3 regions of the Streptomyces sp. NPDC033174 genome follow, and region 3 is predicted to be linked to each of the others. Evidence: riboswitches for the same ligand, from Rfam matches in the RefSeq annotation. Region 3 holds a riboswitch; each other region holds the start of a gene.

Region 1 (6,985 bases), on a different contig from region 3:
GCCGCCCGCCTCCTTGCCGCCGTCACCCTTGTCGCTGCCACAGGCGGCCATGCCGACCATCATGCCCGCGACACCAATCGCCGCGATGAGCTTGCGCTTCACGACACCCTCCTCAGGGATGCAAGAGACTTCCCCCACCACCGCCCGAGAACTCCGCTCCGCCGAGACATGCCAGGACCTGCGACATGCGCGGCGGGTACTGCCCGTGGGGCTGGGACCTGGTCTTTAATGGTTTAGACCAGTACCCGGAGCTTGGCCTAGACCTTTAGGGGTGTCAAGGGTGTATAAGAAGGGCAGTCGCGTCCGTTACCGGACCGACACCTGAGGTGGAGCGACGACCTGTGACCGGTCCGTGCCACCATGTGAGCCGCTACAGACGGAGGAGCCGGTGACGGCAGCAGCGCAGGAGTCGGGAAGGCAGGCCATGGCCACGGACGGGGGCGGTACGGAGACCGAGGGCGGGGCCGCGACCCGCACCGCGCGCGTGCCCAAGTACTACCGGCTCAAGCGGCACTTGCTCGACATGACGGAGACGCTCCCGCCGGGCACCCCGGTGCCGCCGGAGCGCACCCTCGCGGCCGAGTTCGACACCTCGCGCACCACGGTGCGCCAGGCCCTCCAGGAGCTGGTGGTCGAGGGCCGCCTGGAGCGCATCCAGGGCAAGGGCACCTTCGTCGCCAAGCCGAAGGTGTCACAGGCGCTCCAGCTCACCTCGTACACCGAGGACATGCGGGCCCAGGGGCTCGAACCCACCTCCCAGCTGCTCGACATCGGCTATGTCACGGCGGACGACACCCTCGCGGGGCTGCTCGACATCAACGCGGGCGGGCGGGTGCTGCGGATCGAGCGGCTGCGGCTCGCGAGCGGCGAGCCGATGGCGATCGAGACGACCCACCTGTCCGCGAAGCGCTTCCCCGCGCTGCGGCGCTCCCTGGTGAAGTACACCTCCCTCTACACGGCGCTGGCGGAGGTGTACGACGTCCATCTCGCCGAGGCCGAGGAGACGATCGAGACGTCCCTGGCGACGCCGCGCGAGGCGGGTCTGCTGGGCACCGACGTCGGCCTGCCGATGCTGATGCTGTCCCGGCACTCACTGGACGGGAACGGCGAGCCGGTGGAATGGGTGCGGTCGGTGTACCGGGGCGACCGGTACAAGTTCGTCGCGAGGCTCCAGCGCCCCAACGGCTGAACCTCCGACCTGCCGGACCGCCGACCGGCCCAGCGGCCGAACTGCCGTGAACCTTTGGCCTCCTGAATACGTGACGGGTGTCGGGGCACTGATACTCGTCCGTTATTCGGACGGGGGTTCCATCAGGCGAAACCGTCCCCTAGATTTCCTGCGCATTACGCAGGTGAGCCATGGTGTTCAGCGAGGGGACGGAAACGCCGTATGTCACAAGAAAAGCAACCTGCCGTCACGCCCGTGAGGGTGGTGGTGGCGCTCTGCCTCGTCGTGCCGTTCGTGGCGATGCTCTGGGTGAGCTCCTACGCCAAGGTGGAGCCGACGTTCCTCGGCATGCCGTTCTTCTACTGGTACCAGATGCTCTGGGTCCTCATCTCCACCGCGCTGACCATGACCGCCTACCAGCTGTGGCAGCGTGACCAGCGCGCCCGCAAGGGAGGTGCGTCGAAGTGAAGGACGGCGTGAACGGCGTCGCACTCGCCGTCTTCATCTTCTTCTTCCTGGCCGTCACGGTCCTGGGCTTCCTCGCCTCGCGCTGGCGCAGAGCGGAGAACGAGAACAGCCTGGACGAATGGGGCCTGGGCGGGCGCTCGTTCGGCACCTGGGTCACCTGGTTCCTGCTCGGCGGCGACCTCTACACCGCGTACACCTTCGTGGCCGTCCCGGCGGCGATCTACGCGGCCGGCGCCGCGGGCTTCTTCGCCGTGCCGTACACGATCCTGGTCTATCCGCTGATCTTCACCTTCCTGCCGCGGCTGTGGTCGGTGTCGCACAAGCACGGCTACGTCACCACCTCCGACTTCGTCCGCGGCCGCTTCGGCTCCAAGGGCCTCTCCCTGGCGGTCGCGGTCACCGGCATCCTCGCCACCATGCCGTACATCGCGCTCCAGCTCGTCGGCATCCAGGCCGTGCTCGACGTGATGGGCGTGGGCGGCGGCGAGACCACCCACTGGTTCGTCAAGGACCTGCCGCTGCTGATCGCCTTCGGTGTCCTGGCGGCGTACACCTACTCCTCGGGTCTGCGGGCCCCGGCGCTCATCGCGTTCGTCAAGGACACGCTGATCTACATCGTCATCGCGGTGGCGATCATCTACATCCCGATCAAGCTCGGCGGCTTCGACGAGATCTTCGCCAGGGCCGGTGAGGCGTACGCGCAGATCAACCCGGCGACCGGCAAGCCGCGCGGCGCGCTGGTGCCCGGGGAGATGGGCCAGTGGGGCTATGCGACGCTCGCGCTCGGTTCGGCCCTCGCGCTCTTCATGTATCCGCACTCGATCACCGCGACGCTCTCCTCGCGCAGCCGTGACGTGATCCGCCGCAACACCACGATCCTGCCGCTCTATTCACTGATGCTGGGGCTGCTGGCGCTGCTCGGCTTCATGGCGATTGCCGCGGGCGTGAAGGTGAAGAACGGCCAGCTGGCCATCCCGCAGCTGTTCGAGAACATGTTCCCGGACTGGTTCACGGGTGTCGCCTTCGCCGCCATCGGCATCGGCGCGCTGGTCCCGGCGGCCATCATGTCGATCGCCGCCGCGAACCTCTTCACCCGCAACATCTACAAGGACTTCCTGAAGCCGGACGCCACTCCGGAGCAGGAGACCAAGGTGTCCAAGCTGGTGTCGCTGCTGGTGAAGGTGGGAGCGCTGGCCTTCGTCCTCACCATGGACAAGACCGTCGCCATCAACTTCCAGCTGCTGGGCGGCATCTGGATCCTGCAGACCTTCCCGGCGCTGGTGGGCGGTCTGTTCACCCGCTGGTGCCACCGCTGGGCGCTGCTCGCGGGCTGGGCCGTGGGCATGGTCTACGGCACGGCGGCCGCGTACGGCGTCGCGAGCCCCACGCAGAAGCACTTCGGCGGCTCGTCCGCGGAGATCCCGGGCATCGGCGAGATCGGCTACATCGGTCTCACCGCGTTCGTCCTCAATGTGGTGGTGACGGTGGTCCTGACCTTCGTCCTGCGGGCCCTCAAGGCCCCCGACGGCATCGACGAGACGTCCCCGTCGGACTACACGGCGGACGCGGGCGACCCGGGCGTGCAGGTGGAGCTGCCGCCGGCCACGGCGGGGGCGCCGGGCGGCCACTGACCAGCGCACGAAGGGCCCGGAGTCTACGCGAGGAAACTCCGGGCCCTTCGCCGTGCCCGCCGGGCACACTGATCCCCATGGACTTCACCCTCAGACGCGTCACCCCCGCCGAGTACGAGGAGCTGGGCGAGATCACTGCGCAGGCCTATCTCGGGGACGGGCTCCTGGACTTCGGCGGCGACGACGCCTATCTGCACGTCCTGCGGGACGTGGCACGGCGCGCCGCGCAGGCCGAGGTCCTGGTCGCCGTCGACCGTGCCGGACGGCTGCTCGGGGGAGTGACGTTCGTCGGTTCCGGCGGGCCCTGGGCCGATGTCGCCCGGGAGGGCGAGGCCGAGTTCCGGATGCTCGCGGTCGCGAAGGACGCGCGGGGGCGGGGCGTCGGGGAGGCTCTCGTACGGGCCTGTGTGGAGCGGGCACGGGCGACCGAGGGCTGCGTACGGCTGGTGCTGTCGACCCAGCACGCCATGGTCTCCGCGCACCGGATCTACGAGCGCCTGGGGTTCACCAGGACCCCCGAGCGGGACTGGTCACCGGTCCCCGAGCTCGCGCCGCTGCTCACCTACGCGTTGGAGCTCTGACCGCCCTCCACGCGCGAAGACACAACATGTGGGGGGTGACGCATCCATCTCCCCCCACATGTATGCTCATGCTCGCTGTCGCCGCAGGGGAATCCGGTGCGAATCCGGAACTGTCCCGCAACGGTGTGTCAGGTGCGTTTGCGCACCCTCAAGTCCGAACACCTGCCGATGGTGCGCCTGGTCCGTCCGGTCCTGGCGCCGAAGACGTCCGGGCCTCGTGGAGTGGGCCGGTGGACGCCGCGCATCCACCGCTCGCCGGTGTGTGCCCGTGCGCCCCGCCGCCTCCCCCGCCGGCCCCGAGCCGAGCGAGGGAGAGCCCCCACGTGACCATCGCGCCCGCCGATCCGGCATCGGCGATCGAGACCGACGGACCCGGGACCGTGCTTCTGCGGATCCTGACCGACCTCACCGCCGATCTGCCCGACACCGACCCCGGACGGGTCGCCGCCGCCGCGCTGCGCGGCCGGCACGCCGGCTCGGACGCGGCGGAACTGCGGGAGCTGGCCACCGAGGCGGCCGCCGGCCTGATCTCCGAGGACCCCGCCTACTCACGGCTCGCCGCCCGGCTGCTCACCCGCACGATCGCGGACGAGGCCGCGGGCCAGGGCGCCGTGTCGTTCTCCGCGTCGGTCGCCGTCGGCCACCGCGAGGGCCTGATCGCCGACCGCACGGCCGAGTTCGTCCGTCTCCACACGGCACGGCTCGACACGCTCATCGACCCCGACGCGGACGACCGCTTCGGCTACTTCGGTCTGCGGACGCTGTACTCGCGCTATCTGCTCCGGCACCCGATCACCCGCAAGGTCGTCGAGACCCCGCAGCACTTCATGCTCCGGGTGGCCGCCGGGCTCGCCGAGGACGAGAGCGTCCGCGCGCTGGACGAGGTCGCCGCGCTGTACGGCCTGATGAGCCGGCTCGACTATCTGCCCTCCTCCCCCACGCTCTTCAACTCGGGCACCCGGCACCCGCAGATGTCCTCCTGCTATCTGCTGGACTCCCCGCAGGACGAGCTCGACTCGATCTACGACCGCTACCACCAGGTGGCGCGGCTCTCCAAGCACGCCGGCGGCATCGGACTCTCGTACTCCCGCGTCCGCGCCCGCGGTTCGCTGATCCGCGGCACGAACGGGCACTCCAACGGCATCGTGCCGTTCCTCAAGACCCTCGACGCCTCCGTCGCCGCCGTGAACCAGGGCGGCCGTCGCAAGGGCGCCGCCGCCGTCTACCTGGAGACCTGGCACGCCGACATCGAGGAGTTCCTGGAGCTCCGCGACAACACCGGTGAGGACCAGCGCCGTACGCACAACCTCAATCTGGCGCACTGGATCCCCGACGAGTTCATGCGCCGGGTGAACGCCGACGCCGAGTGGTCGCTGTTCTCCCCGGCCGACGTGCCCGAGCTGGTCGACCTCTGGGGCGACGCCTTCGACGCCGCCTACCGCGCGGCCGAGGCAAAGGGCCTGGCCCGCAAGACCATGCCGGCCCGGGATCTGTACGGCCGCATGATGCGCACCCTCGCCCAGACCGGCAACGGCTGGATGACCTTCAAGGACGCGTCCAACCGCACCGCGAACCAGACGGCGGAGCCCGGCCACACGGTCCACTCCTCGAACCTGTGCACCGAGATCCTGGAGGTGACGGACGACGGCGAGACGGCCGTCTGCAACCTCGGCTCGGTCAACCTCGGCGCGTTCGTGCTCGCCTCGGGAGACATCGACTGGGAGCGCCTCGACGAGACGGTCCGTACGGCCGTCACCTTCCTCGACCGGGTCGTCGACATCAACTTCTACCCGACCGAGCAGGCGGGCCGCTCCAACGCCCGCTGGCGCCCGGTGGGCCTGGGCGCCATGGGCCTCCAGGACGTCTTCTTCAAGCTGAAGCTGCCGTTCGACTCGGCCGAGGCCCGCGCCCTGTCGACGAGGATCGCCGAGCGGATCATGCTCGCCGCGTACGAGGCCTCCACGGACCTCGCCGAGCGGAGCGGCCCGCTCCCCGCCTGGGAGAAGACCCGCTCCGCACGCGGTGTCCTGCACCCCGACCACTACGACGTGGAGCTGAACTGGCCGGAGCGCTGGGCGGCGCTGCGCGCCCGGATCGCCTCGGTCGGCATGCGCAACTCGCTGCTGCTCGCCATCGCCCCGACGGCGACCATCGCCTCCATCGCGGGCGTGTACGAGTGCATCGAGCCGCAGGTCTCCAACCTCTTCAAGCGCGAGACGCTGAGCGGTGAATTCCTCCAGGTCAACGGCTACTTGGTCGACGAGCTGAAGAAGCTCGGCGTCTGGGACGCGCAGACCCGGGAGGCGCTGCGCGAGGCGAGCGGATCGGTGCAGGGCTTCAGCTGGATCCCGGCCGATGTCCGCGAGCTGTACCGCACGGCGTGGGAGATCCCGCAGCGCGGCCTGATCGACATGGCGGCGGACCGCACGCCGTTCCTGGACCAGTCGCAGTCGCTGAACCTCTTCCTGGAGACGCCGACCATCGGGAAGCTCTCCTCGATGTACGCCTACGCCTGGAAGCGGGGGCTGAAGACGACGTACTACCTGCGCTCCCGCCCGGCGACCCGGATCGCCCGCGCGGCCGCCGCCGCGCCGATCCCCGTACAGGCCACGCCCGAAGAGGCCGTCGCCTGCTCCCTTGAGAACCCCGAGTCCTGCGAGGCCTGCCAGTAATGACGACGACCAACGCCGAGAAGAACCTTCTGGACCCGGGCTTCGAGCTGACCCTGCGGCCGATGCGCTACCCGGACTTCTACGAGCGCTACCGGGACGCGATCAAGAACACCTGGACGGTGGAGGAGGTCGACCTGCACTCCGACGTCGCCGACCTCGCCAAGCTCACCCCCGGCGAGCAGCACATGATCGGCCGACTGGTCGCGTTCTTCGCGACGGGCGACTCGATCGTCTCCAACAACCTGGTGCTCACGCTCTACAAGCACATCAACTCCCCCGAGGCGCGGCTGTACCTGAGCCGGCAGCTCTTCGAGGAGGCCGTGCACGTCCAGTTCTATCTGACGCTGCTCGACACCTATCTGCCCGATCCGGCCGACCGCGCCGCCGCGTTCGACGCGGTCGAGGAGATCCCCTCCATCCGGGAGAAGGCGCAGTTCTGCTTCCGCTGGATGGACTCGGTGGAGA
Region 2 (6,985 bases), on a different contig from region 3:
CCGGGACGAAGCCGCCGTTCAGCGCGTGGACGGCGTGGTCGAGTTCGTCGGTCGTCGCGGCGAGGCGCGGCACGACCTGGCGGGCGGCGAAGTCGAGGATGTCGACGACCGCCTGGGGATGACCGGCGGCCACGGTCGCGACGGATCCCGGGTTCCAGTCGGCGTCCTCCATCGCCTGGACGAGCGCGCGGGCGGCGGCCTCCGTCTCGTCGGCGGCGGTGCGGGTCGCGGCCGACTCGTCCAGGCCCAGCGCCTCGCGCAGGCCGAGGAGCGCCTGCGTTCCGCCCCAGATCTGGCGGGCGCGAAGGATGGACAGCACCAGGTTGACCCGCTCGGGGCCGGTCGGGGCGCCGCCGAGGACATGCAGGCCGTCGCGGATCTGCGCGTCCTTGACCTCGCACAGCCAGCCGTCGACGTGGAGCAGGAAGTCGTCGAACCCGTCGTCGTCGGGGCGGTCTTCGAGCCCGAGGTCGTGGTCGAGCTTGGCGGCCTGGATCAGCGTCCAGATCTGCGCGCGGATCGCCGGAAGCTTCGCCGGGTCCATCGAGGAGATCGCCGCGTACTCGTCGAGCAGCTGCTCCAGGCGGGCGATGTCACCGTAGGACTCGGCCCGCGCCATCGGCGGTACGAGATGGTCGACGAGGGTCGCGTGGACGCGCCGCTTGGCCTGCGTGCCCTCGCCCGGGTCGTTGACGAGGAAGGGGTAGACCAGCGGCAGGTCACCGAGGGCGGCGTCGGGGCCGCACGCGGCGGACAGACCCGCGTTCTTGCCGGGCAGCCACTCCAGGTTGCCGTGCTTGCCCAGGTGGACCATGGCGTCGGCGCCGAAACCGCCGTCGTCCGCCGAGGCGGCGATCCAGCGGTAGGCGGCCAAGTAGTGGTGCGACGGCGGCAGGTCGGGGTCGTGGTAGATCGCGATCGGGTTCTCGCCGAAGCCGCGCGGCGGCTGGATGAGGACCAGCAGATTGCCGCGCCGCAGCGCGGCGAGGACGATGTCGCCCTCCGGGTTGCGGGAGCGGTCCAGGAACATCTCGCCGGGCGGCGGGCCCCAGTGCCGCTCGACCGATTCCCGGAGTTCGGCCGGCAGGGTCGCGTACCAGCGCTTGTAGTCGGCGGCCGGGATACGGACCGGGTTGCGGGCGAGCTGCTCCTCGGTGAGCCAGTCCTGGTCGTGGCCGCCCGCCTCGATCAGCGCGTAGATCAGCTCGTCGCCGTCGCCGGAGACGAGACCGGGTACCTCCTCCCGGCCGAAGTCGTATCCCTCGGTCTGGAGGCGGCGCAGCAGGGCGACGGCGGAGGCGGGGGTGTCGAGGCCGACCGCGTTGCCGATGCGGGAGTGCTTGGTCGGGTACGCGGAGAGGACCAGCGCGAGGCGCTTCTCGGCGTTCGGGATGTGCCGCAGACGCGCGTGGCGCACGGCGATCCCGGCGACCCGGGCCGCGCGCTCGGCGTCGGCGACGTACGCGGGCAGGCCGTCCTCGTCGATCTCCTTGAAGGAGAAGGGGACGGTGATGAGGCGGCCGTCGAACTCGGGCACCGCGACCTGGCTGGCGGCGTCGAGCGGCGAGAGGCCCTCGTCGTTCTCCTCCCAGGCGCTGCGCGGGCCGGTCAGGCACAGCGCCTGCAGGATCGGTACGTCGAGGGCGGCGAGCGCGCCCGCGTCCCAGGCCTCCTCGTCGCCGCCGGCCTGCGCCTCGGCGGGCTTGGTGCCGCCGGCCGCGAGCACGGTGGTGACGATCGCGTCGACGGAGCCGAGGCGCCGCAGCAGTTCGGGCTCGGGAGCCCGCAGGGACGCCACGTACAGCGGCAGCGCCTGGGCGCCCTTGTCCTCGATGGCGGCGCAGAGCTCGGCGACGAAGGCGGTGTTGCCGCTCATGTGGTGGGCGCGGTAGTAGAGCACGGCGACGGTCGGGCCGTCGGTGCGTCCGGGAGTGCGCTCCAGCGGGCCCCACGTCGGCGCGGCGGCGGGCGGCTCGAAGCCGTGGCCGGTGAGCAGGACCGTGTCGGACAGGAAGCGGGCGAGCTGTTCCAGATTGTCCGGTCCGCCGTGCGCGAGGTAGGCGTGCGCCTCGGTCGCGACACCGATGGGGACGGTGGAGGCCTCCATCAGCTGCGCGTCGGGAGCCTGTTCGCCGGTGAGGACGACCAGCGGCTTCTGGGCGGCGCGGAGGACGTCCAGTCCCTCCTCCCAGGCGCGGACGCCGCCGAGGAGGCGTACGACGACCAGGTCGGCGTCCTCCAGGAGGGCGGGCAGGTCGCCGGTCGTCAGCCGGGACGGGTTCGCGAACCGGTAGGCGACCGGACCGCCGGCCGCGCGGGCGCTGAGCAGGTCGGTGTCGGAGTGCGACAGCAGCAGGATCACGTGCGCAGGCCCTTCCTCGGGGTTGTCCGCGCCCCGGGTGGTCGTATGGACGGCGGGAGTTCCTGACTCACCGGACCTTTCGGCCGGCTCACAGTGGCGGGACCGCGCCGGAATCTCACCGGGCTTCCTCCCTAGGGTCGTGGACCCTGTGCCGTTCTGCATAGTAGAGGCTGCCCGTACCGGGCAGGGGGGCGCCCGCGAGCACGTGGGTATGCTCGCCGCCATGCCGCCCACCCCACCCACAACGCCCAACAGGGGCGAACCTCTCATACGGGACCGTGGCGACGCCTGTCCCGGGGCGCTCCGGCTGCACCCCGCCGATGACGGGCGCCTGGCCCGACTCCGCCTGCCCGCAGGCAGGTTGACGCGCCGTCAGGTACTCACGCTGGCCGACGCAGCGGAGACTCTGGGTGACGGGCATCTCAGCATCACCTCGCGTGGCAACGCCGAGCTGCGGGGCCTGGGCGAGGGCTGTGGGGCGGATCTCGCCGAGCTCCTCGCGGAGGCCGGTCTGCTGCCCTCCGAGACGCACGAGCGTGTCCGGAACGTGGTGGCGTCCCCGGCGGCGGGTCTGGACGGACTGGGCTCCGGCGACGTGCAGTTGTGGGCCCGGGAGCTCGACGCGCTGCTGTGCGCGACGGACTGGGCGGCGGCGCTTTCCGGTCGTTTTCTCTTCGTCCTCGACGACGGACGGGGGGATGTGGCGGGACTGGCCGGCGATGTGACCTTGATCGCAGAGACCGGGGACGTGCCCCGGGGGATCGGGGGTGCGGCGCGGGGGGCGGCGATTCCGGCGCACGAGTCCTCGGCACCGGAGCTCGCGGAGGTGCCACGGGAGCTCGCCGGCGCGGCGCGGGGGGCTGCGGACGCGGCGCCGGAGCGCATCGATGTGTCACCGGCCACGGCGGGTGCCGCGCGGGTGACCCTGCACGTCGGCGGCCGTGCCTTCCGTGTCGCCGCCGCCGACGCCCCCCGGGCCGCCCTCGTCGCGGCGGAGGCCTTCCTCGCGGCCGCCCGCGCGGCCGGAAACGGCGCCTGGCGCGTGCGCGAGCTGCCCGCCGGGCAGGAACCGGACGTGGCGGCGTACGCGGAGCGGGCGGGGATCGCGGCGGAGCCCGTACCCCCCGCGCCCCTGCCCACCGGCGCGCCCCCCGCCCCCGGCCTCCTCGGCGACACCGCGCTGTCGGTCCTCGCGCCGCTCGGCCGCCTCTCCGTCGCCCAACTGCGGGCCCTGCTGCCCGCCGTGGACACCGGCGAAGTGCGGCTCACCCCGTGGCGCGGCGCGGTCGTCACCGGCTTCGCGGACCGCGCCGCCGCCGGGGCGCGGCTGCGGGAGCTCGCGGCCGAGGGCCTGATCACCACCCCCGAATCGCCCTGGGCCGGCGTCGGCGCCTGCACCGGGCGCCCCGGTTGCGCCAAGTCCCTCTCCGACGTCCGCGCGGACGCCGCCCCCGGCCTCACCGGCGGCCTCGCCCCCGGCCCCGGCGGGCTGCCCGTCCACTTCTCCGGCTGCGAGCGGCGCTGCGGCCATCCGCACGGCGCGTGGGTGGATGTGGTCGCGACGGCCGACGGCCAGTACGACGTGAACGGCGTCCCCACCCCCCGTACCTCACTGGCCGCCGCGGTCTCGGCGGCCCGTACCCGTCCCCGTACCCCTCCCGGCACCACGAGATGAGCGAGAGCAGAGTGTTCGACTACGAGAAGGACGGCGCGGAGATCTACCGCCAGTCCTTTGCCACCATCCGCGCCGAGGCGGATCTCGCGGGCCTGCCCGCCGACGTCAGCCAGGTCGCCGTACGGATGATCCACGCCTGCGGGATGGTCGACCTCGTCCGCGATCTCGCCTACACGCCCCAGGTGGTGGCCCGCGCCCGCGAGGCGCTGCGCGCCGGGGCGCCCATCCTGTGCGACGCGCAGATGGTCGCGAGCGGCGTGACCCGCAAGCGCCTGCCCGCCGACAACGACGTCCTCTGCACACTCTCCGACCCGTCCGTGCCGGGGCTCGCCGCCGACCTCGGCACCACCCGCAGCGCCGCCGCCCTGGAGCTGTGGCGGGACCGCCTCGAGGGGTCGGTCGTCGCCATCGGCAACGCGCCCACCGCGCTCTTCCGCCTCCTGGAGATGATCGAGCAGGGCGCGCCCCGCCCGGCCGCCGTCATCGGCATACCGGTCGGCTTCATCGGAGCGGCCGAGTCCAAGGACGCGCTCGCCGCACATGTGTCGGGCGTCGACCACCTGGTGGTCCGGGGACGCCGGGGCGGCAGCGCGATGGCCGCGGCCGCGATCAACGCGATTGCGAGTGAGGTGGAATGAGCGGGCAGCCCTTGCTCGGGAAGCTGTACGGAGTGGGCCTCGGCCCCGGCGATCCGAACCTGATGACCGTACGGGCCGTCCAGGTCATCGCCGAGGCGGACGTCGTGGCGTACCACTCCGCGCGCCACGGCCGGTCGATCGCCCGCTCGATCGCGGCCGCGCACATCCGCGAGGACCACATCGAGGAGCGGCTGATGTACCCGCTCACCGTCGAGACGACGGACCACCCCGGCGGCTACCGGGGCGCGCTCGACGACTTCTACGAGGAGGCGTCGGCCCGGCTCGCCGAGCACCTCGACGCCGGCCGCACGGTCGCCGTCCTCGCGGAGGGCGACCCGCTCTTCTACGGCTCGTACCAGCACATGCACAAGCGGCTCGCGCACCGCTACCCGACCGAGGTCGTCCCCGGTGTCACCTCCGTCAGCGCGTCGGCGGCCCGGCTCGGCACCCCGCTGTGCGAGGCCGAGGAGGTCCTGACGATCATCCCCGGCACGCTGCCGGAGGAGGAGCTGACGGCCCGTCTCGCCGCGACCGACTCGGCGGTGGTGATGAAGCTCGGCCGCACCTTCCCGACGGTCCGGCGCGCGCTGGAGCGCGCGGGACGCCTGGAGGACGCGCGGTACGTCGAACGCGCCACGATGGAGGGCGAGCGGACGGGGTCCCTGGCGGACATCGACGCGGACTCGGTCCCGTACTTCTCGGTGGCCGTGCTGCCGTCCCGTATCGACGCGGTGGTCCCCGAGGCGCGCGAGCGCGGCGAGGTCGTCGTCGTCGGCACGGGCCCGGCGGGCGCGCCCTGGCTCACGCCGGAGTCCCGGGGGGCGCTGGCGAACGCGGACGACCTCGTCGGATACACGACGTATCTGGACCGGGTGCCCGTACGGCCGGGGCAGCGCCGGCACGGCTCCGACAACAAGGTCGAGTCCGAACGGGCCGAGTTCGCCCTGGACCTGGCCCGTCGGGGGCGGCGCGTCGCCGTCGTCTCGGGCGGCGACCCGGGCATCTTCGCGATGGCCACGGCGGTACTGGAGGTGGCGTCGCAGGAGGCGTACGCGGACGTTCCCGTACGGGTCCTGCCGGGCGTGACGGCGGCGAACGCGGCGGCGGCCCGCGCCGGCGCCCCGCTGGGCCACGACTACGCGACGATCTCGCTCTCCGACCGGCTCAAGCCCTGGGAGGTCATCGCGGAACGCCTGCGCGCGGCCGTGACGGCCGACCTGGTCCTCGCCCTCTACAACCCCGGCTCCGCCAGCCGCACCTGGCAGGTGGCGAAGGCCCGCGAACTCCTCCTGGAACACCGCGCCCCGGACACCCCGGTGGTCGTGGCCCGCGACGTCGGCGGCCCCTCGGAATCGGTCCGAGTGCTCCCACTGGTGGACCTGGACCCGACGGAGGTCGACATGCGCACGCTGCTCCTGATCGGCTCCTCCCAGACCCAGGCGGTCCGCCGCGGCGACGGCGCCATGGTGGCGTGGACCCCGAGGCGGTACCCGGAGGGGTAGGAACGGGCCGGGCCACGCGGTGGCCGGGGCGGACCGGGGGGTGGCTGGTTTCCGGCCCGGACCCCGGTCCTGCCCGGGGCCCGGCCTCCCGGATCGGGCACGCCAACCACCCCGTGCCACGGCCCCGGCTGGCGCGTGCGGCCCCACCCCCGCGCTACCGGTGTGTTCCAGCGCCCGCGCCCCAGGCCCCGGGCCCATTGAGGAGGCCCCGGGCCACGTGCCGCCGCAGCCGCCTTGTCACGGGAGGCGGCCGACATCCCGCCGCGATGCGAAACCGCCGCCCACCCTTCATCCCAGCCCTTGCTCCATCTATCGATAGTCGATAGATTCCCATCGTGACTCGATGGAAGGGTGGGCTATGGGAAAGCTGACAGTGGCCGCGCTGCGCGCCGTGCTTGTGGTGGTGCTCGCCGGCACCGTGTGCGTACAGGCGCTAATGGTGTGGGCGTTGGCCACCGACCCGGAGGACGGGTCGCTCCCGCTGACCCCGCTGCGCGTGCTCACGATCCTGGGCTTGGTGTCGGCCCAGGTCGGCCTGGTCTGCGTATGGCGGCTGGTGACGATGGTGCGACGCGGAACCGTGTTCTCCCACGCGGCCTTCCGGTATGTGGACGTCGTGATCGGCGCGATCGTGGCGGCTGCCCTGGTGTGGTTCGCGGTCACGGCCCTCAATGCGCCGGGCCAGCGGGAAGACCCGGGTGTCACCGTCATCATGGGCGGGATTGGCGTGGCCATCCTGGGGGTCGCGCTCTTCGTGCTCGTGCTGCGGATGCTGCTCGCCCAGGCTGTCGCGCGTGACGTCGAAGCG
Region 3 (6,985 bases):
CCTCGGCCTTGACCAGCCGGGCGATCACCGGCGAGGCGGGCTGCGCCAAAGGGCTGTTGCACGCCCACTTCGACGGCCTGGACGAGTTCGTCGCCGAGCTGGTCCTGAACCGGTTCGCGCGCACCGCCCGGCAGGCCGACGAGCTTCCCGCCCGGGCCGGGGGATCCACCGTGACGGCCAACCTGGAAACGGTCGTGCTCGCGCTGCTGAACTCCCTCGACCCCACGGTCACCGGACTGGCCCTGACCCGCCCCGACGCCTCCCGGCGGATCCGCGAGGCCCTGGAGGCCGGCGCTCCCGGCTTCACCACCATCGAGAACGGGATCACCGCCTATCTGGACGCCGAACAGAGCCTCGGACGCCTCCCGGAGGGCACGGACACCGCGGCCGTCGCGCTCGCCCTCGTCGGCACGGTGCATCACCTCCTGATGACCCGCTGGACCGGGGCGCCGGACCCCGCCGGACAGATGCGGCGGCTGGTCACCACGCTGATCCCCGCCGGCGCCGCCGAGGGCTGACCGGCGACGGCCGTCAGGGCTTCAGCAGAGTCTTGATCATTCCGTCCGCCTTGGACTGGAACATCTCGTACGCCTTCGGCCCCTGCTCCAGCGGCATGTGGTGCGTGGCGAACCCCTCCACCCCCAGGGGGTCCTCGTCCACGAGGAGCGGCAGGATGTCGTCCACCCACCGCCGTACGTTCGCCTGGCCCATCCTCATCTGGAGCTGCTTGTCGAACATGGTCAGCAGGGGCATCGGGTCCGTCATCCCGCCGTAGACGCCCGCCAGCGAGATCGTGCCGCCCCGACGCACCACGTCGATCGCCGTGTAGAGGGCCTGGAGGCGGTCGATGCCCGCCCGTTCCATCAGCGACTGGGCGACGCCGTCCGGCAGCAGACCGGTGGCCCACTGGGCCGCCTTGGCCAGCGGCGCGCCGTGCGCCTCCATGCCGACGGCGTCGATCACGGCGTCGGTGCCCCGGCCGTCGGTCATGTCACGGATGGCGTCACCCAGTTCGTCGCCGTATTCGCCGAGGTCCAGCACGGTCACACCGCGCTCCCGTGGCCGCGCCAGCCGGGCGGGCACCAGGTCGACGCCCACCACCAGCGAGGCCCCTCGGTGCAGGGCCACCCGGGCCGCCATCTCGCCGATGGGGCCGAGGCCCAGCACGGTCACGCTGCCGCCGGGCGGGATCGCCGCGTATTCGACGGCCTGCCAGGCCGTGGGGAGGACGTCGGAGAGATAGACGAACCGGTCGTCGGACGGGCCGTGCGGGACCTTGACGGGGAGAGTGTTACCGAAGGGAACCCGGAGATACTCCGCCTGGCCGCCGGGTACTTGGCCATACAGCTTGGTGTATCCGAAGAGCGAGGCGCCCATTCCCTGCTCGGAGACCTGTGTCGTCTCGCACTGCGACTGCAGCCCCTGGGCGCACATGAAACAGGTTCCGCAGGAGATGTTGAAGGGCACGACGACACGGTCCCCGGCCTTGAGCGAGCTGACCGCCGGGCCCGTCTCGGCCACGACGCCCATGGGCTCGTGGCCCAGGATGTCCCCCGGTTCCATGAAGGGGCCGAGCACCTCGTACAAATGGAGGTCCGAGCCGCAGATCCCGGTGGACGTGATCTCGACGATGACGTCCGTCGGCTCCCGCAGCACGGGGTCGGGCACGGTCTCCACCCGCACGTCCCGCTTGCCGTGCCAGGTCAGTGCGCGCATTGGGGCCTCCTCGGGTCGGCGTGAGCGATGCGTCCGGCTCCCTCGGCCTTACGGGTCCCCCGACACCGCCGGCTCATGCGTCCCGCCGCCCCGTCCCCTCGCCGCCCCTCGCCGCCCCTCATCCGTCCTCGCGCCCGCTCGTGCGCCCGTTCGTGCGCGCCGGAGGGCCGGGGAACGTGCTCCCCGGCCCCTCCGGCGCTGTCGTCCGTGGCCGTCGCCTGCAGCCGCCTCAGGTCTCGAGGCGGCTGTTGGGGCCGTCGTGGCCGTCCGCGCTCTCCTCGTTGAACCAGTAGTCCCCGGCGGCCAGATAGCGGAACGTGTGCGTGGCCTTTCCGGGCAGTGCGACGGTGACGGAGCGGGTGCCGTCACCGTTCGTCCGCAAGGGGTGGGCGCCGGGCTTCCAGTCGTTGAAATCGCCCACCACGCTGACGGGCCCGGGCGGGGAGTCCGCGGGGAGGACGAAGGTGATCTCGGCTCGGTCCTGGCACTGCTTGCGTTCGAGCATGGAAGTCTCCTGCCGGGCGGGCTACGGGGGATCTGGCCCATTCTCGTTCGGCCACCGGCCACCCGCACGTCGGGACGGAGCGGGTCCGCCCCACCCGCGCGTCCGGACGGAGCGGGGTCAGCGCCAGCAGCGCCACGCGCGCAGCGCAACCCGGGCCGGCCCGCGCGCACTGCCCTCCGCCCGGAGCGGCGCCGGCTTCCGCACATTCCTCCACCACGATCCGTATCGTGAAGAGTGACCCAAGCCCGCCGGCCGAGGAGATACCCGTGAGGATGCTGATCAACGTCCCGGAGACCGTCGTCGCCGACGCCCTGCGCGGAATGGCGGCCGCCCACCCCGGGCTCGTCGTCGATGTGGAGAACCGGGTCGTGCTGCGCCGCGACGCCCCTGTCGCCGGGAAGGTGGGCCTGGTGTCCGGGGGCGGCTCCGGGCACGAGCCCCTGCACGGCGGGTTCGTCGGGCCGGGAATGCTGTCCGCCGCCTGCCCCGGCGAAGTGTTCACCTCCCCCGTGCCGGACCAGATGGTGCGCGCGGCCGCGGCCGTCGACAGTGGGGCCGGGGTGCTCTTCGTCATCAAGAACTACACCGGTGACGTCCTCAACTTCGAGATGGCCGCCGAGCTCGCCGAGGACGAAGGTGTCCAGGTCGCCAAGGTGCTCGTGAACGACGACGTCGCCGTGACGGACAGCCTCTACACGGCGGGCCGTCGCGGCACGGGCGCCACGCTCTTCGTGGAGAAGATCGCGGGAGCGGCGGCCGAAGAGGGACAGCCGCTGGAGCGGGTGGAGAGCATCGCCCGTCAGGTGAACACGAGTTCACGGAGCTTCGGGGTGGCGCTGAGCGCCTGCACCACGCCCGCGAAGGGCAGCCCCACCTTCGACCTTCCGCCCGGCGAACTGGAGTTGGGCATCGGCATCCACGGCGAGCCCGGGCGGGAGCGGCGCGCCATGATGACCTCGCGGGAGATCGCGGACTTCGCGGTCAACGCCGTTCTGGAGGATCTGCGCCCCGACGGGCCCGTGCTGGCCCTCGTCAACGGCATGGGCGCCACCCCGCTGCTGGAGCTGTACGGCTTCAACGCGGAGGTGCAGCGCGTCCTGCGCGAGCGGGGCGTCCCGGTGGCCCGCACCCTCGTCGGCAACTATGTGACCTCACTCGACATGGCCGGCTGCTCGGTCACCCTGTGCCAGGTGGACGAGCAGCTGCTGCGGCTCTGGGACGCTCCGGTGGAGACCCCCGCCCTGCGCTGGGGCCGGTGAGAGGGGACATGACCGCGGTGACTGTGCTCGACACCGACTTCTTCCGCCGCTGGCTCGCCACCGCCGCGGCCGCCGTGGACCGCGAGGCCGACCGCCTCACCGAGCTGGACTCCGCCATCGGCGACGCCGACCACGGAACCAACCTCCGACGCGGATTCACCGCCGTCGTCGCCGTCCTGGAGAAGGAGAGCCCCGGCACGCCCGGAGCCGTGCTGGCGGCGGCGGGACGACAGCTGATCTCGACCGTCGGCGGCGCGTCCGGACCGCTGTACGGAACGCTGCTGCGACGCACGGGCAAGGCGCTCGGCGACGCCCCCGAGGTGACCCGCGCTCAGCTGGCCGACGCGCTGCGGGCCGGGGTCGCGGCCGTGGCCCAGCTGGGTGGGGCGGCGGTCGGGGACAAGACGATGCTGGACGCCCTGGAGCCGGCCGCGGAGAGGCTCGCCGAGTCGTTCGCCGCGGCGAGGGACGCGGCCCGGGAAGGCGCGGTGGCGACCGTACCCCTCCAGGCCCGCAAGGGCAGGGCCAGTTACCTCGGTCCGCGCAGCATCGGCCACCAGGACCCGGGAGCCACCTCCTCCGCGCTGCTGATCGCGACGCTCGCCGACACCGCGCAGGACCAGGGGGTGTCCGCGTGAGCGAGCAGGTGGGCATCGTCCTCGTGTCGCACAGCGCCGCCGTCGCCGCCTCGGTGGCCGCCCTGGCCCAGGGGCTCGCGGGCGCGGCGACGGCCCCGATCGCTCCCGCCGGCGGCACTCCCGACGGCGGCCTGGGCACCAGCTCCGAGCTGATCACGGCCGCCGCCGCCTCGGTCGACCGGGGCGCGGGAGTGGCGGTCCTGGTCGATCTGGGCAGCGCCGTCCTGACCGTGAAGGCGCTGCTGGCCGAGGGCGACGAACTCCCGGAGAAGACCCGGCTCGTCGACGCGCCGTTCGTCGAAGGCGCGGTGGCGGCTCTGGTGACGGCGTCGGCGGGCGGGGACCTGGACGCGGTCGAGGCGGCGGCGTCGGAGGCGTACGGCTACCGCAAACAGTGACACCAGTGAGGGGTCGCGCCGGGTGGTGCGACCGTGCGCGGGTTGTGATGTACCTGGTCAAAGCACTAATGTCACACCGCCTTGGTGTACGGGAAACCGGTGCGGTACCGGTGCGGCCCTCGCCACTGTGATCGGGAAGTCCGGCTCCATCCACTCGGGGAACGCCCCCGGGGAAGCCACTGGAACGCCGCGGAGGACCGCGGTCTCCGGGAAGGCGGAGCGCCCGGACGGCATCACCCGTAAGCCAGGAGACCGGCCAAGGTGCGCTGTCCATCCACGAGGTGCTGGAGAGGGTCTCCCAACCATGCATATAGCCGAGGGGTATCTGCCCCCGTTGCACGCCGCCGCCTGGGGCGTCGCTTCCGCCCCCTTCGTCGTTCACGGCGTACGGGCCCTGACCAAGGAGGTCAAGGCCAATCCGGAGTCCACTCTGCTGCTCGGCGCCTCCGGCGCATTCACGTTCGTCCTCTCCGCGCTCAAGATCCCCTCGGTGACGGGGAGTTGCTCCCACCCGACCGGGACGGGGCTGGGGGCGATGCTGTTCCGGCCGCCGATCATGGCGGTCCTGGGCACGATCACCCTGCTCTTCCAGGCGCTGCTGCTCGCGCACGGCGGACTGACCACTCTGGGCGCCAACGCCTTCTCCATGGCGATCGTGGGGCCCTGGGCGGGGTACGGCGTGTACTGGCTGCTCCGGCGGTTCGATGTGCCGCTGATGGTCAGCGTGTTCTCCGGCGCGTTCGTCGCCGACCTGTCGACGTACTGCGTCACCAGCATCCAGCTCGCGCTGGCGTTCCCCGACCCGAGCAGCGGATTCGTCGGCGCGCTGGGGAAGTTCGGGGGCATCTTCGCCGTCACCCAGATCCCGCTGGCGGTCAGCGAGGGGCTGCTCACCGTGCTGGTGATGCGGCTGCTCATCCAGTCGAGCAAGGGTGAACTGACCCGGCTCGGCGTGCTGCTCCAGGGCGGGCGCGCCCGGCGCGAGAACGACGAGAAGGCGGAGGCGGCGCTCTGATGACCCGTAACGCGAAAATCAACACCCTGCTCCTCGTCGTCGTCGCGGCGCTCGCGGTGCTGCCGCTGGTCCTGGGCCTGGGCGACCACAAGCAGGAGCCGTTCACGGGAGCGGACGGTGAGGCCGAGGCGGCCATCACCGAGATGGAGCCGGACTACGAGCCCTGGTTCAGCCCGCTGTACGAGCCGCCGTCGGGCGAGATCGAGTCGGCGCTGTTCTCGCTCCAGGCGGCCCTGGGCGCCGGAGTCCTCGCGTACTACTTCGGACTGCACAGGGGGCGCAGGCAGGGCGAGGAGCGCGCGGCCGTCCGGGCCGCCACCCGGTCCGGCGAGGGGAAAACGCCGGCAGACGACGCCCCGGCCCCCGAAGACCAGGCTCTCGAAGGCCCGACCCTCGAGGACCAGGCCCCCGAAGACAGCGGCAGCGCCCGCGCGGACGCGTCCGCCGCCGGCGATCCGCTCGCCTGACCGCCGGTGCTGCCGATCGACGCCGCGGCGCACAGCAGCCGCTGGCGCCGCCGTCATCCGTGCGAGAAGGCCGTCCTGGGCTTCGGGCTGACGCTCTGCGCCGTGTGCCTGCCGCCCTGGCCGGGCGCGGTGCTGGTCGCCGCCGCCACGCTCGCCGTGCTTCTCGGGCCCGCCGGGGTCGCGCCGCGCCAGTTGTGGCGGGCGTTCCGCATCCCCCTGGGTTTCTGCGTCACGGGAGCGGTACCGCTGCTGTTCCAGGTCGGCGGGGAGGGCGGGTTCGTCACGCTCGCGCCCGGCGGACCGGTGCACGCGGGAGAGCTGCTGTTGCGCACGTCGGCTGCCTCGCTCGGGGTGCTGTTGTTCGCCTTCACGACTCCGGTCTCCGATGTCCTGCCCCGGCTGGTGCGGGCGGGTGTCCCGGCACCGGTCGTGGACGTGGCCCTGGTGATGTACCGGATCAGTTTTCTGCTGCTGGACGCGATGTCCCGGATCCGGCAGGCGCAGGCCGCGCGGCTGGGTCTGACCACCCGGTCGGCCACCTGGCGTTCGCTGGCCGGACTGGGCGCGACGGCGTTCGTCCGCGCCTTCGACCGGGCCCAGCGGCTGCAGACGGGTCTGGCAGGACGCGGCTACGACGGGACGCTGCGGGTGCTGGTGCCGCAGGCCGTCGTGTCCCGTCGTTTCCTCGCCGCGACGGGGGCGCTGCTCGCGGGCCTCGTCGTCCTCACTCTCGTACTCGAAAGGTCTCTGCCATGAGCGCGTCGATGAGCCCGCCCCCCGCGGCGGGAACGGGCGCGGAGTCGGCCGCCCGAGCCGCCGGGGCGCCCGTCGTGGAACTCGTCCGGGCGGGATTCGCCTACGAGGACGGGCCGCCCGTCCTCGAGTCCGTCGACTTCGTCGTTCCCGAGGGGCGGGCGATGGCGCTGCTCGGCCGCAACGGCAGCGGCAAGACGACGCTGCTGCGGCTGCTGAGCGGGGGGCTGAAGT

What was found. A riboswitch is a leader RNA that binds a small molecule or an ion and turns the genes downstream of it on or off. The one in region 3 is predicted to bind cobalamin.
Region 1: another riboswitch for cobalamin. It lies ahead of ACZ5VC_RS07700 (ribonucleoside-diphosphate reductase subunit alpha); the one in region 3 lies ahead of ACZ5VC_RS11875 (energy-coupling factor ABC transporter permease).
Region 2: another riboswitch for cobalamin. It lies ahead of cobN (cobaltochelatase subunit CobN); the one in region 3 lies ahead of ACZ5VC_RS11875 (energy-coupling factor ABC transporter permease).

The regions. Positions count from the first base shown of each region.
Region 1 is NZ_JBVIPQ010000002.1:306,356-313,340, reverse strand. Features, by position in the region: gene ACZ5VC_RS07725 (extracellular solute-binding protein) at 1-102, opposite strand, end outside; gene ACZ5VC_RS07720 (GntR family transcriptional regulator) at 425-1,189, shown strand; gene ACZ5VC_RS07715 (DUF3311 domain-containing protein) at 1,391-1,636, shown strand; gene mctP (monocarboxylate uptake permease MctP) at 1,633-3,267, shown strand; gene ACZ5VC_RS07705 (GNAT family N-acetyltransferase) at 3,345-3,848, shown strand; cobalamin riboswitch at 3,911-4,032, shown strand; gene ACZ5VC_RS07700 (ribonucleoside-diphosphate reductase subunit alpha) at 4,172-6,520, shown strand; gene ACZ5VC_RS07695 (ribonucleotide-diphosphate reductase subunit beta) at 6,520-6,985, shown strand, end outside.
Region 2 is NZ_JBVIPQ010000004.1:397,430-404,414, forward strand. Features, by position in the region: gene cobN (cobaltochelatase subunit CobN) at 1-2,362, opposite strand, end outside; cobalamin riboswitch at 2,400-2,533, opposite strand; gene ACZ5VC_RS15410 (cobalamin biosynthesis protein CobG) at 2,574-4,037, shown strand; gene ACZ5VC_RS15415 (precorrin-8X methylmutase) at 4,034-4,675, shown strand; gene ACZ5VC_RS15420 (precorrin-2 C(20)-methyltransferase) at 4,672-6,177, shown strand; gene ACZ5VC_RS15425 (DUF2975 domain-containing protein) at 6,536-6,985, shown strand, end outside.
Region 3 is NZ_JBVIPQ010000003.1:384,072-391,056, reverse strand. Features, by position in the region: gene ACZ5VC_RS11905 (TetR/AcrR family transcriptional regulator) at 1-518, shown strand, start outside; gene ACZ5VC_RS11900 (zinc-dependent alcohol dehydrogenase) at 532-1,716, opposite strand; gene ACZ5VC_RS11895 (isoamylase early set domain-containing protein) at 1,946-2,221, opposite strand; gene dhaK (dihydroxyacetone kinase subunit DhaK) at 2,488-3,480, shown strand; gene dhaL (dihydroxyacetone kinase subunit DhaL) at 3,504-4,118, shown strand; gene ACZ5VC_RS11880 (PTS-dependent dihydroxyacetone kinase phosphotransferase subunit DhaM) at 4,115-4,516, shown strand; cobalamin riboswitch at 4,582-4,791, shown strand; gene ACZ5VC_RS11875 (energy-coupling factor ABC transporter permease) at 4,821-5,531, shown strand; gene ACZ5VC_RS11870 (energy-coupling factor ABC transporter substrate-binding protein) at 5,531-5,998, shown strand; gene cbiQ (cobalt ECF transporter T component CbiQ) at 6,005-6,754, shown strand; gene ACZ5VC_RS11860 (energy-coupling factor ABC transporter ATP-binding protein) at 6,763-6,985, shown strand, end outside.